Regions from separate parts of the Paucibacter sp. B51 genome, predicted to be linked through region 1. Evidence: predicted binding sites of a transcription regulator. Region 1 holds the regulator's gene; each other region holds the start of a gene.

Region 1 (4,608 bases):
AGCACGATGGTCTGACCGCTCTTGGTGATCAGCTCCATCTTGACGTTGCGCGCGCGGTCCAGGGTCATGGACTTTTCGCCATGGTAGAAATCGCCGCCGTGCATGTGCGAGACATGCGAGCGCGAAGCCTGGCTCCAGTCGGCCATGCTGTGCGGGTTCTTGCGGGCGTATTCCTTGACGGCCTTGGGGGCGCGGCGGTCGGAATTGCCTTCACGCAGCACCGGGTTCACCGCGCTGCCGATGCACTTGCCGTAGCGGGCGCGGATGTCTTTTTCTTCGTCGGTCTTGGGGCTTTCCGGGTAATCCGGGATCGGGTAGCCCTTGCCCTGCAACTCCTTGATCGCCGCCTTCAGCTGCGCCACCGACGCGCTGATATTGGGCAGCTTGATGATGTTGGCTTCCGGCTTCAGAGTCAGCTTGCCCAGCTCCGACAGGCGGTCGGGCACGCGCTGCTCTTCGCTCAGGAATTCCGGGAACTGGCCCAGAATGCGACCGGCCACGGAGATGTCGCTGGTCTCGACGCGAACGCCGGCCGGCGCCGTGAAGGCCTGCACGATGGGCAGGAACGAGGCCGTCGCCAGCAGCGGGGCTTCGTCGGTCAGGGTGTAGATGATGGTCGGCTGCGTTGCTGTCATGTGATTTCCAGATCGGCCATCTTCAGGCCCAAGGAGTGGAACGATTAGGGCGCCGATTCTAAGTCAGCGGCGCCGGCTGCGGACTCAAGTCTTATATAAGTCTTGGCATTTCGGCGCCTGGATCAGGCCCACTGGCTGCACACGGCGGCAATCTGCGCCCACACCCCATGGCCCAAGGCCCAGGCCGAGGCGGAGGCCAGGCCCAGGCCGCCCAGACGCACGGACCAGCGCAGGCCCTCGGCGCCGCCGTCCTTGGACTGGCGCAGGCGACGCAGCAGCCAGGGCCCGAGCGCCAGACCGGCACCCGAGCTCAGGGCAAAACTGGCCATCACCGCCCCACCCTGCGCCGGCCCCGAGGCCAGGGCCGAGAGCAGCAGTGCCGACTGCAAAAGACCACAAGGCCAGGCCACCCAGGCCAAGCCGGCCAGGCCTGCCCGGGCCGCGCGCTTGGGGCCAGCCAAAGCCAAGCCACCTTGCCGCAAACCGGCCACAGGCACTTCGACCTGGCGCGCCACATCCTGACCCAAGCGCTCCATCCAGGCCGGCTGGCGCCCCCGCCATAGCAAGGACATGCCGAGCAGAAAAGCCGCCACGTGAATGAGCACCCAGAAAGGCCGCAGCAGGGCCGTGGCCTGGCCCATCTGGCTGAGCAGCTGCATGCTGGCGGCCGCCACGGCCCCGGCCAGGCTATAGCCCAGCAGGCGGCCGAACTGGAACGCGAGCGGCGAGCGCGCCCCCGCCGCGGCACAGGTGGCGCCGCACATGGCCAGGCAGTGCGGCGTGCCCGCCAGCCCCATCAAGGCGGCGGACGCGGCCAGGCTGGCGTCAAGCATGGGGATCAGATGATGCGGGAGAAGCGCTCACGGCTGCGATCGGCTTGCAGGTATCGGTCAAACACCATAGCAACTGCGCGCACGAAATACCAGCCCATGGGCGTGACCTGGATGGCCCCCGGCTCCAACACGACCAGGCCTTGCTCGGCCAGCTCGCGGATGCGCTCCATCTCGGGCTTGAAGTACTGCTCAAAGCTGAGCAGATGCGCCAACTCGATGGACTCGAACTCCAGCCGCCCCTGGCACATCAAGGCCATGATGACGGCACGCCGGGCGATGTCGTCCCGCGTGAGGGCCAGGCCGCGCTGGATGGGCAACTGGCCCTGATTCAGCGCGTCGTAGTACTCGTCCAGGGTCTTGGCGTTCTGGCTGTAGCTGGCGCCCACCCGGCCGATGGCCGAGACGCCGAGCGCAATCAGGTCGCAGTCCGGCTGGGTGCTGTAACCCTGGAAATTGCGATGCAGCCGCCCCTGGCGCTTGGCCACGGCCAGGGAGTCACTGGCCAAGGCAAAGTGGTCCATGCCGATATAGCTGTAGCCATGGCGCTCAAAGCCGCTGATGGCCGCGGCCAGCATGGTGATCTTGTCGCCCGCCACCGGCAGCTCAGCCTCATTGATGCGGCGCTGCGGCTTGAAACGCTGCGGCAGATGGGCATAGCCGTAAAGCGCGATGCGGTCGGGCTTGAGCGCCCCCACCTGCTCGATGGTGCGAGCAAAGGACTCGGGTGTTTGCAGCGGCAGACCGTAGATCAGGTCCACATTGGTGGATTCAAATCCCAGCGAGCGGGCAGAGACCATCAAGGCCTCAACACTTTCGTAGCTCTGCTGGCGATGCACGGCCTTCTGTACCTCGGGGTCAAAGTCCTGCACGCCAAAGCTCAGACGGTTAAAGCCCAGCTGACGCAGATGAGCCAGGCGCTCGACGCTGACCGTGCGCGGATCCACTTCAATCGACACCTCGGCGCCCGGCGCCAGGCGGAAGCGCTCCAGCATGGCCTGCATCAGCTGGCTCAGCTCCGCGTCGCTCAGGAAGGTCGGAGAACCGCCACCCAAATGCAGCTGCGAGACCGCCGCGCCCCGGCCCAGGTGCTCCAGGGTCAGGTCCATCTCGGTCACCAAGGCCTGCAGGTACTCGGTGGCACGATCATGGTGCTTGGTGATGACCTTGTTGCAGGCGCAGTAATAGCAGACCGATTCGCAGAACGGAATGTGGACATAGAGCGACAGCGGCGTGTTGCCGCCCACCTGCGAACCGCCCGCGCGTTGCGCCAGCGCCTGCTGGTATTGCTCGATGGTGAAGGCTTCGACGAAGCGATCGGCCGTGGGGTACGAGGTGTAGCGAGGCCCGGATACATCGAAGCGTCGCAAGAGCGCTTCGTTGATTTGTGCGGCTGCGGGCGCACCCGCCGCAGCGCCGCTAGCAGGCTTTGTCTCAGGTTGCCGAGGGCCTCGGTCTTGAATGTTCTGTACCATGGGCCGCACTTTGCCAAGGCTTTGGCGAGCCGACTTGACAAGGATCAAGCTCGGCGCGCATTGTCGACCCAACAATGCACCCATGTTTGAGGTGCATCATGCTCATGTCCGTGAAAAATCTGGAAGTCCCGCAGCCCCAGTCTGCTCCGCCTGCTGCCTGCGAATCCCTTAAAAAGCACACGATGAATGCCACCGTCCCTATCAAGTTTGAGCCGCTGAAGGTCGCCTGCTCCAGTTGCAATTTGCGCGAGCTGTGCCTGCCGGTGGGCTTATCCTCCGGCGACCTGGATCAGCTGGACCAGCTGGTGGCCACCCGCCGCAGCGTGGCTCGAGGTGACACCCTGTTTCGCAGCGGCGACGAGTTCCAGTCGCTCTACGCCGTGCGCACGGGCTTCTTCAAAACCTGCGTGTCCTCGGAAGATGGTCGCGACCAGGTCACCGGCTTCCAGATGGCCGGCGAATTGCTGGGCCTCGACGGCATCAGCACCGACCGCCACAGCTGTGACGCTGTCGCACTGGAAGACTCCCAGGTCTGCGTGATCCCCTTCGAACAGCTCGAAGAGTTGTCGCGCGAGTTCACCGATCTGCAGCGCCAGTTCCACAAGATCATGAGCCGCGAGATCGTGCGCGACCACGGTGTGATGCTGCTGCTAGGCAGCATGCGGGCCGAAGAACGCCTGGCCGCCTTCCTGCTCAACCTTACTCAGCGTCTGCAAGCCCGCGGCTTCTCCGCCGCCGCCCTGGTGCTGCGCATGACGCGCGAGGAAATTGGCAGCTATCTGGGCCTGAAGCTGGAGACCGTCAGCCGCACCTTCTCCAAATTCCAGGAAGAAGGCCTGCTGGAGGTGAAGCAACGGCACCTGCGCATCCTCGACCAGGCCGGCCTGCAAAAGCTGGTCAACAACAGCAACTGCTGAGATCAACGCGCCCGCGGCACGGGCGGCGCAGTCAAACAAAAAGGCCTTCGTGTGAACGAAGGCCTTTTTGTTTGGCGCCACCACGCCGGGCGGGCGAATCGCATTGCGGGATCAACGCGGCCAGCCGCGCGGGTGGGCGTCCTCGGGCAAATCAGGCAAGGTGGCCAGCATGACGCTGACACTGGCTGCCAGGCTGATGACCAACCAAAAGATCATGAAGCTGACGGTATAGACCGCCTGACGCGACCAATCCAGGCGCTCGGCGCCAAACCAGCTCAGATCACTGGGGTCGACGACCGCAAACACCAGAGCCTCCATCACCCCGGCCATGAAAAAGGATGGCCAAGCCACTGCCATGGCCCAGCGGCTGCTTTGCTTGGGAACTGCCGATGCGGACGGATCAGCCGCGTCCATGATCACTGCCCGCCAGTGGCTGCATGGTTGCGCGCTTCACGCGCAGGAACCAGGGCCTTGCTACCGCTGGCCTTGTTGGCCACCACCTTGTCCTCCAGCACGGGGTCGGGATTGTTGATGGCCAAGCTCAGAGTGATGAAGCTGGCCACAATCACCAGCGCCGGGCCGCCAACCACCAGCCACATCATCGGCGTGCGCCACCAGCCAGCGGCCTTGGGGGCCGCCGTGCCATTTTCAGGCTTGAAATTCTGGCTCATGCGTCTCGTCTCCTGTGTGTGTGGGCCAAGCTTGGTTCAGCGCGGCACGATGAAGGTTGATTTTTCATGCACGACGGTCG
Region 2 (4,608 bases), 620 kb from region 1:
CGGTAGCGGGCACGGCGGCTTGGGCGGCGCCGCAAGCCCCGGCCACGCGCCTGCAGTTTCCGCGCGACTTCGGCGCCCACCCGGAGACCGCCATCGAATGGTGGTACCTGACCGGCTGCATGGCGCGCGAGGGCCGCAGCGAGCCCGAGTTTGGCTACCAGCTGACCTTTTTCCGCCGCCGCGGCCCGGCGCCGCTCGATCACCCCAGCGCCCTGGCCGCGCGCCAGCTGATGCTGGCCCATGGCGCTTTGAGCGATCTGCGCCCCGGCGGGCGGCTGCGCCACGACCAGCGCCTGGGCCGGGCCGTGGCCGGCCTCCATGAAGCGAGTGAGCAAGACTGCCAGCTGCGCATGGGCGACTGGTCGCTGCAACGCCAGAACCTGCCGGGCGGCCACGCCTACCAAGCCCTGCTGCGCAGCCGCAGCGCCGGGTTCGAGCTGCGCCTGAACTTGCAGACCAGCCAGGCCCTGCTGCTGCAGGGCGACGGCGGCTACTCACGCAAAGGGCCGCAGCCCGATCAGTTCAGCCACTACTACAGCCAGGTGCAGCTGCTGAGCCAGGCGGAGTTGCGGCTGGAGGGTCAGGTCTTGCGCCTGCAAGGCCGATCCTGGCTGGACCACGAATGGAGCAACAATCTGCTCGGCAAGCCCGGCGCCGAAGCCGGCGCCAGCCAGGATGCCGCTGTGGGTTGGGACTGGGCCGGCATCAACCTCAGCGATGGTGGCGCGCTGACCGTGTTTCGCCTGCGCCGGGCCGACGGCAGCACGCTGTGGAGCGGTGGCAGCTGGCGCCGGCCCGATGGTCGGACCGAGGCGCTGGGGCCCGAGCAGGTGCAGCTGCAGCCCGGGCGCCTGTGGGCCAGCCCGCGCGGTGGCGCACGCTATCCCCTCGAATGGCGGCTGCGCACGCCGCAGGGTGAGCAGCGCCTGCGCGCCCTGATGGACGACCAAGAGATCCACGGCCGCGCCGGCGCCGGCATCCGCTACTGGGAGGGCGCGGCCGAGCTGCTGGACGCCAGTGGCCGACGCAGCGGCCTGGGCTATCTGGAGCTGACCGGCTATGCCGAGGCCCTGAAGATCTGAAGCCGGCGGCCCGCTCAGCCGCGGATGGCGCTCAGCGAATCGGGCAGCAGGCCCGGGCCGGCGCGCACACAGTTGCGGCCATCGGCCTTGGCCAGGTGCAAGGCCTCGCCGGCCTCGTTGAGCAGATCGTCCAGACCCGTGTGGTTGAGCTTGAGCACGGCCACGCCGATGCTGACGCTGGTGGGGATGCTGTGCCCGTTCCAGCCATAGCCCATGCGCTCGACCCGCTCACGGATGCGCTCGGCCACATCGAGCGCGCCCAGCGGATCGGTGTGCGGCAGAAACAGCATGAACTCCTCGCCACCGTAACGTGCCAGCACATCGGCGTGGCGCAGGGTTTCACCGCAGACCCCGGCCACCTCGCGCAGCAGCAGATCGCCGCAACGGCTGCTGTAGGCCTCGTTGATGCGCTTGAAATGGTCGATGTCGATCAGCACCAGGGCGCAGGGGGTTTCGTAGCGCCGCGCCAGCGACCATTCGCGCTCCACCTGATGCAGAAAATGGCGGCGGCTGTAGAGGCCGGTCAGGCTGTCGCGGGTGGCGTAGCGCACCGAGTAGCGCAGCGCCCGGTCCAGATGGCTGAGCAGGCCCAGCAGACTGGCGCTGAAGAGTGCGGCCAGGCCCAGGCCGCAGACGGCGGCCACCACGGCCGCGCTGAGACGGTCGCCCTGCCCCATCAAGGACACCAGCAGCTGCGACACCGCCACGCAGACCAGGCCGACAAAGGCGCAGAACAGCCAGCGCAGCGGCCCCGGGCCCACGCGCTGCAGGGCGAGGCGAAGCGGCGGCAGCCAGGCCGGCACATTCAGGTCGTCTTGCATGGGATCAGGAGCCAAAACTACAGGGATCAGAGACTGGGGGACGCGGGAGCGGGAGGCTGGCGATGACGCAGAGGCCGGCGCAGAGATCGGCGCAAAGAAAGACGCCGGACGGGCCCGCCTGCGCCGCAGATCGCACAGCTGCCCGCATTTCAGCACAGGCTGGCCGGCCGCCAGGGCGCTCACCCCATAGCTTGGGGGGAAGCCACTAGGCCTTTTCGCCGCTTTGGCCGGCTTTTGTGGCGATCTTGCTGAATGTCAAGACTCACCTTGCGGCCGGGCCGGAAACTGTGGCATCCACCCGAGTGGAAAGACAACAAAGACAAGACCGCAGGAGACTGATTTGCTGCATCGCAACGCCCCCCAAGCACCTGGCGACGACCTGAGCGCCAAGCCACAGCCCCAGCACTGCGCCGATCTGGAGGCCGCCGTCGACGAGATTCTGCGCCGCATCCCCGGCGACATCGGCCTGGCCCTGCCCCTGGGCATCGGCAAGCCCAATCCCTTGGTCAACGCGCTCTACCGCCGCATCGCCGCCCTGCCCGAGCGGCGCCTGCGCATCTACACCGCCTTGTCGCTGGAAAAGCCCAAGGGTCGCAGCGAGCTGGAGCAGCATTTCCTCGCACCCCTGGTCGAACGGGTGTTTGCCGACTACCCCGATCTGGCTTACGTCGGCCCGCTGCGGGCCGGCCAGCTGCCGGACAACATCGCGGTGCAAGAGTTCTTTCTCAAGACCGCCGATTACCTGGGCAATGAGGCGGCGCAGCAGGGCTTCATCTGCACCAACTACAGCTTTGCCGTGCGCGACATCTGTGCCCAGGGCGTCAATCTGCTGATCCAGGCGGTGGCGGCGCGCGTCAATCCGGAAACGGGCGAGCGCGAGTTCTCGCTGTCCTGCAACCCGGATCTGAGCTTTGACCTGCTGGAACACCAGCGCGCCGCGGGACAGCCGGTCCTGACCGTGGCCATGGTCAACGAGGCCCTGCCCTTCATGCCCGGCCCGGCGGTTGCTGATGCGCGCTTGTTCGATCTCATGGTTGAAGGCCCGGGCTGCAGCCATGCCTTGTTTGCGCCACCCAACGCGGCCATCTCCTGGGCCGACTACGCCATCGGCCTGCATGCCTCCAGCCTGGTCAAGGACGGCGGCACGCTGCAGATCGGCATCGGCTCGCTCGGCGACGCCATCGCCCAGGCCTTGATCGTGCGCGACAGCCGCAACCACGACTACCGCGCCATCCTGGCCGGCCTGTGCAGCGGCGGCGCGGCCGAGGCGCCCGACGGCTGGCAGGAGGGGCGCGAGCTGGGCCGTTTCGAGCAAGGCCTGTACGGCTGCTCGGAGATGTTCGTCAACGGCTTCATGCGCTTGATCGATGCGGGTTTGATCCGCCGCCTGGTGTTCGACGATCTGGCGCTGCAGCAGCTGGCCCTGGAGGGGCGCCTGGGCGCCGCGCCCGATGCCGGCGTGATCCGCGCCCTGTGCGAGCGCGGGCGCATTGCCTCGCCGCTGCGCGCAAGCGACCTGGCCTTTTTGCAATCGCAGGGCTTGCTGCAGGCCGGCGTGACGCTCGCCGCGGACGGCCAGCTGCTCTTCTGGCAAGGCCAGACCTGGCCCAACCAGCCCGAGGCCTTGGCGCCCGAACTGATAGGCCTGGGCTGGCGCCGCGCGGCGCTGATGCACGGCGGCTTCTTCCTCGGCCCGCGCGACTTTTACCAGCGCTTGCGCGAGCTGCCCGAAGCCCTGCGCCAGCGCATCGCCATGACGCGCATCCACTACATCAACGAGCTCTATGGCGACGTCCGGGGTTCGGAAGCACTCAAGCGCGCCCAGCGCCGCGACGCCCGCTTCATCAACACGACGATGAAGATGACGCTGCTGGGTGCCGCATCATCAGACGGTTATGAGTCGGGCCAGATGGTCTCGGGCGTGGGCGGCCAGTACAACTTCGTGGCCATGGCCCATGCGCTGCCGGACGCCCGCTCCATCCTGCTGCTGCGCGCCACGCACGACAACGCCCAGGGCCTGAGCAGCTCCATCGCCTGGCATTACGCCAACTGCACCATCCCGCGCCACCTGCGCGATATCGTCGTCACCGAGTATGGCGTGGCCGATCTGCGCGGCTGCAGCGATGCCGAGGTGATCTCGCGCTTGCTGCAGGTCTGCGATTCACGCTTCCAGCAGGGCTTGATGGACGAAGCCAAGGCCCACGGCAAGCTGCCGGCCGACTACCAGTTGCCGACTGCGGCACGGCGCAACCTGCCCGAAACCTTGCGCGAGCGCCTGCGCCCCTGGCGCAACAGCGGCGTGCTGCCCGACTTCCCCTTTGGCACCGACCTCAGCGACGAAGAAATGCAGATCGTGCGCGCGCTCAAAAAGCTCAAACACGCCAGCCACCACCCGGTCGAGCTGGTCAAGCTGATCGTCAAGAGCCTGGGACCGCAAGCCCCGGTGCCCGAAGCCTGGCTGGAGCGCCTGGGCTTGAATGAAGCGCACAGCTTCAAGCAGTTGTTTCTGCGAAGGTTGTTTGCGAGCAATCTTTGAATCTGGAGAGAGTCGCGACACTGGCTGCCCGAAGAGATGGCCGAGGGTCCACGCCGCCCCTCCCCTAAAGGGTCCACGCGTTTCAGCTTTGGGACGCCAAAGCCGGCACGATTTGATGGCAATATGCGGCTCGGCAAGTCTGTGTCGAGCGCCATCTGTGCCCGGCTGG
Region 3 (4,608 bases), 3.9 Mb from region 1:
ACCACCCGGCCGCCGCGTGCCCGGCAGGCGGCCACGGCGGCCACCGTCTCAGCCGGCACCTCGAACCATTCGCTGTGCATCTTGTGCTCGCTCAACTGCTCGACGCGCACCGGCTGGAAGGTGCCGGCGCCCACGTGCAAGGTGACATGGGCCGAGGCGATGCCGCGCTCGCTCATGCGGGCCAGCAGGGCTTCGTCGAAATGCAGGGCGGCGGTCGGCGCGGCCACCGCGCCGGGCTCACGGGCGAACACGGTCTGGTAGCGGCGCACATCGTCGGCCTCGTCGGCATGCTCGATGTAAGGCGGCAGCGGCACATGGCCATGCTGTTCCAGCAGGGCAAAGGGGTCGCTGGGAAAGCGCAGATGGAACATGCCGCCGTCGGGGCCGCAGCGGCCCAGCACCTCGGCATCAAAGGCCTCGTTGAAGCGGATCCAGCTGCCCGGCTTGGGCGATTTGCTGGCCCGCACATGGGCCCAGACCTCCTGCGTGCCGGGCAGCACCCGTTCGATCAGCGCCTCGACCGAGCCACCGGTCGCCTTGGCGCCGTACATGCGGGCCTTGATCACCTTGGTGTTGTTGAAGACCAGCAGGTCGCCGGGGTTGAGCAGATCGGGCAGCTCGCGAAACACGCGGTCCACCGGCACATCGCTGCGGCCATCAAGCAGGCGCGAACCGCTGCGCTCGGCCGCCGGATGCTGGGCGATCAGCTCGGGCGGCAGTTCGAAATCGAAATCGCTGACGGTGTACTGGGGCGTGACGGAAGAGGAGGACGAAGAAGAAAAAGACATGGGGTTTGAGGGCCGGACAGACCCGTGCCAAAGACTGCGGAAGTCGCAGATTTTCCCATGCCCGTGGCGGCGAGCCGCAGGCGGCCTCCAGAAACAAGAAAGGCCGAGGCGCCTTGCAGCGCCTCGGCCTTCAGCTCCGTGGAGCCGGCTCAACCATCCAAGCTCAGTTGCCGCCCGATCCGGTGGCCAGCAAGGTGCCTTCGGCGCCGACGATCCAGCCGGTTCGGATGTCCACGATCTGCACCGAGAACAGCGACTTGCGCGTGCCCGAGGCCTGCGGGGTCCAGGTCTTGCCACCGTCGCGGGTCACCAGGATCGTGCCTTGCTCACCGACGATCCAGCCGTTCTTGGCATCCAGGAACTGGATGTCGAGCAGGCCGGCTTGCGAAGGCACAGGCACCAGCTGCTTGGTCCAGCTCACGCCGGCGTCGTCGGAGCGCAGCACGGTGCCAGCGGCGCCGATGGCCCAGTAGGTCTTGCCATCGGGCGAATAGACGCGGTTCAGCGTTTCGCGCAAGCCGGTGTAGCGCAAGGCCCAGGTCTTGCCGTCGTCGCTGCTCTGGGCAATGGCGCCACCGCTGCCCACCGCGGTCAAGGCCGTTCCGGCTTCGACGCGGATATCCATCAGCGTAAAACTCGGCTGGGGCAACTCGGTCCAGTTGCTGCTGCCATCACGGGTCAGCCAGAACTTGCCACCGTCGCTACGGGCCCAGCCCTTGCTCTCATCGGTGAAGCCCATGCCGGTCCACAAGGTGCTGCCCAGACCCGAAGCCCAGCTTTCGCCACCATCGGACGTCTTGTAGAGGCGACGGTCCAAGCTCAGCAAATAACCGGTCTTGGCATTCAGGAACTGCAGCCGACCGCCGTTGTAAGGGTAGTAGCTGTTGCTATTGAGATCCGAGCGCTTGAGCGTCCAGGTCTTGCCGCCATCGGTACTCTGGTACAGCTCTCCACGGGTGTTGACCATGGCACCGTTCTTGGCATCGCGGAAGGCCACCGAATGCGGCGAACCTTGGGAGCTGGAGCTGCCCTCGCGCACAAGCACCCAGGTCGCCCCTTTGTCCAGGCTGACATAGCTACCACGCTCGCTGTCGACCAGCATCAAGGCGGCGCCGGCTTCGCGGAAGGCCAGGGAGTTGAAATAGCTGTTGGACTTGAACGCAGCGGGCAAGCTCATGTCCTTCCAACTGCGGCCCAGGTCATCGCTGTATCGCAGGACCGTATCCCATTGGGCGTAGAGGCGGGCGCCTTGAGCAAAGACCGTGCGCAGTCCGTAGGTGCCGACCGGCGAGGCTTGCACCCAGCTGGCTCCGCCATCTTCGGAGCGGTACAGCACGCCACCCATCTGGCCGACCAAGGTCTTGGCGGCCCCATCCAAAGAACGCAGCTGCAAGGTGTCGGAATCATTGCCGAGGCCCGTGATGGCCAGGCGCGACCAGGTCAGACCCGCGTCATCGCTGCGCCACAGGGCTTGTCGATAAACATACTGGTACGTGACAGGATCCCAATTGCCATAATTGCGGGCCCGCACGATCACCGTCTTGTCGCCAACCGGATTGATTGACGTGCTGTAACCATAGAAGGAGCTTCCGTCGGTGTCCTTGAGTTGCAGTACATCGACCGCTGTGGCCTTGATGCTGCTGTAACGCTGCAACTTATCGCCCGCCAAGCTCAAGTAGGCGCCACCTGCCGTGCCGACCAAGGCATTGCCCGTGCTCATGCTCCAAGTTTTTCCAGCATCGGGGCTGAGGTAGATCGTCCCGTACGCGCTGTACTGCAGGCTGCCATCGGCCAGGATGGACAGCTTGCCGCTGTCATTGTCAAACTGCCAGGGAGCTGCCACCGCCGTCCAGGTGCTGCCACCGTCGCGGGTGCTGAGCAGCGTGCTGTTCGCACCACGGACCCAGCCGATCTTGTCATCGACAAAGACCACTTCTTGCAGGTCCGCGTTCACACCGCTTCGTTGACGCACCCAAGTTTGACCGCCATCGACCGTCTTGAAGATTTCACCGTAAGCGCCCACGCGCCAGCCCGTGGTGGCAGTGGCAAAGGTGATCGAGCTCAGGGCGTGGCCGGTCGGCCGCGGCGCCTGCCAGCACCAGCCGGTTTCCTGGGCGCCCGTGCACTCCAGGCCGCGCACGGCCGCCTGGTTGTTGACCGAGATGGTGGTCTTGACTTCCTTGAACTGGCCGGCCTCGTTGCTGACGCGCAGCTTCACTTCATAGTCGCCCGGCTTGGCAAACTGGTGCTTGGGCGCGGCCTCGGTGCTGACGGCCGTGCCGTCGCCGAAGTCCCAGCTGTAGGAAAGCTTGCTGACTGTGGCGGCGCTGTTGCCGAAGGCGGTGGGCTCGGCGATGTCCCCGACCGTGGGGGCGGTGATGCTCAAGGTCTCGGGCACCGGCGTGGGTGGCACCGGCGGGGGCGCCGGGGGTTCCGAACTGCCACCGCCACCGCAGGCGGTCAGCACCAGCGCCAGGCCCGGCGCCAAAGCCCAGCGCGTCACGCGCTCGGCCATGCGAGATGGTTTCATCATGGATTGTTTCCCTCGTTGAGTCGTTGTTCTTGACAAGGCTCCGCAGCGGATGGCCCGCGCGCGCACCTCGGCTCGTTACTACTTTTTACAAACGGGCGCGATGGTACGAGATGCCATGCGCACAGCGACTCCCTCTTTTGGGGGAGTCTGGCCGCCCCGGGGGTCGAAGCCAGGCGCCTGCACATGGCTTGAGCCAGGTCAACACCGCCGGCCTCCAGGCTGCCAAGATGGCATCAAGGAGATCGCCATGACGCCACGCCTCAACGCCACCCAGATTCAACAGCTGCGCGAGGAATTGCTGCGCCGGCAGCGCGAGCTGGAACGTGAACTCGACGGACAGCTGGGCACGCTGAGCCGGGTCGAACATGCGCGCGAAGCCTTGCTGCAGGACGGCGATGGCAACAGCCAGCGTGAGCCGGCGCTGGATGCCAGCCGCGAAGTCGATCTGGCGCGCAGCGACCAGACCCTGCAATCGCTGCGCGAGCTGATCGCCGCCCTGGGGGCCCTGGATCACGAGGACTTCGGTCTTTGCCAGGACTGCGGCGAGGCGATTGCGTTCGCCCGCCTCCAGGCCAGCCCCAGCAGCCGGCGCTGCCTGCAGTGCCAGGCCCAGCATGAAGGCGCGCAACCCCATCTGCACTGAAGCAGCGGATGCCCGGCTGCGCCAGGGCCACCAGCCTCGACCAGCCCCCCCCAGTGCGCGAGCAGACAGACAGGTCGCCGGAATGCCACCAAGGTCTGGAAGCACCGCTGTACCGCTCGACGTTTTGTTCGCCCCCTTCTTTTCTTTTCTCGAAACCCCGTTCATTCACAAGGACCGCAAGCATGAGCTCCACCCCCACCTCGCACACCACCACCTTCCACGCCGTTGTCTGGCTCGACCATCAGCAAGCCAAGGTTCTGCAGTTCGACGCCGAGCATGTGCAGGCCGAGAAGATCAAGGCCCACAGCCACCACACCAAGCAACACGGCAGCGCGGTGCGCAGCGAGCATGAGTTCTTTGGTGAAGTCTGCGAGGCGCTGAAGGGCATCGAGGAAGTGCTGGTGGTCGGATCGAGCACCGCACAAAGCGACTTCAAGCACTACGCCGACAAGCACCGCCCGCAGATCGCCAAGCACATCGTGGCCTACGAAACCGTGGACCACCCGACCGAAGCGCAGCTGGTGGCTAAAGCGCGCCAGTTCTTCGTCAAATATGACCGCATGGCCGGCACGCCGTCGCCGATGTAAGTTTCTCGGCGGTCTGACGACCGTAGACTGCGGCCCTTGCAGTTCTTCTTGAGCCTG

Evidence for each region. The regulator FNR, encoded in region 1, switches genes on or off when oxygen is low (the NO sensors DNR and NnrR bind a similar motif). The targets are predictions, from matches to a motif close to TTGATNNNNATCAA.
Region 2: the regulator FNR is predicted to act here: its motif matches at 2,149-2,162, upstream of OOB33_RS16745 (acetyl-CoA hydrolase/transferase C-terminal domain-containing protein).
Region 3: the regulator FNR is predicted to act here: its motif matches at 3,510-3,523, upstream of OOB33_RS02780 (TraR/DksA family transcriptional regulator).

The regions. Positions count from the first base shown of each region.
Region 1 is NZ_JAPIVN010000001.1:4,573,090-4,577,697, forward strand. It holds gene OOB33_RS19260 (NADP-dependent isocitrate dehydrogenase) at 1-635, opposite strand, end outside; gene OOB33_RS19265 (sulfite exporter TauE/SafE family protein) at 758-1,468, opposite strand; gene hemN (oxygen-independent coproporphyrinogen III oxidase) at 1,474-2,940, opposite strand; gene fnr (fumarate/nitrate reduction transcriptional regulator Fnr) at 3,123-3,857, shown strand; gene OOB33_RS19280 (hypothetical protein) at 3,969-4,214, opposite strand; gene OOB33_RS19285 (hypothetical protein) at 4,274-4,528, opposite strand; gene ccoG (cytochrome c oxidase accessory protein CcoG) at 4,565-4,608, opposite strand, start outside.
Region 2 is NZ_JAPIVN010000001.1:3,957,301-3,961,908, forward strand. It holds gene OOB33_RS16735 (lipocalin-like domain-containing protein) at 1-1,082, shown strand, start outside; gene OOB33_RS16740 (GGDEF domain-containing protein) at 1,097-1,903, opposite strand; gene OOB33_RS16745 (acetyl-CoA hydrolase/transferase C-terminal domain-containing protein) at 2,244-4,439, shown strand.
Region 3 is NZ_JAPIVN010000001.1:646,975-651,582, forward strand. It holds gene queA (tRNA preQ1(34) S-adenosylmethionine ribosyltransferase-isomerase QueA) at 1-788, opposite strand, end outside; gene OOB33_RS02775 (YCF48-related protein) at 952-3,321, opposite strand; gene OOB33_RS02780 (TraR/DksA family transcriptional regulator) at 3,569-3,964, shown strand; gene OOB33_RS02785 (hypothetical protein) at 4,147-4,551, shown strand.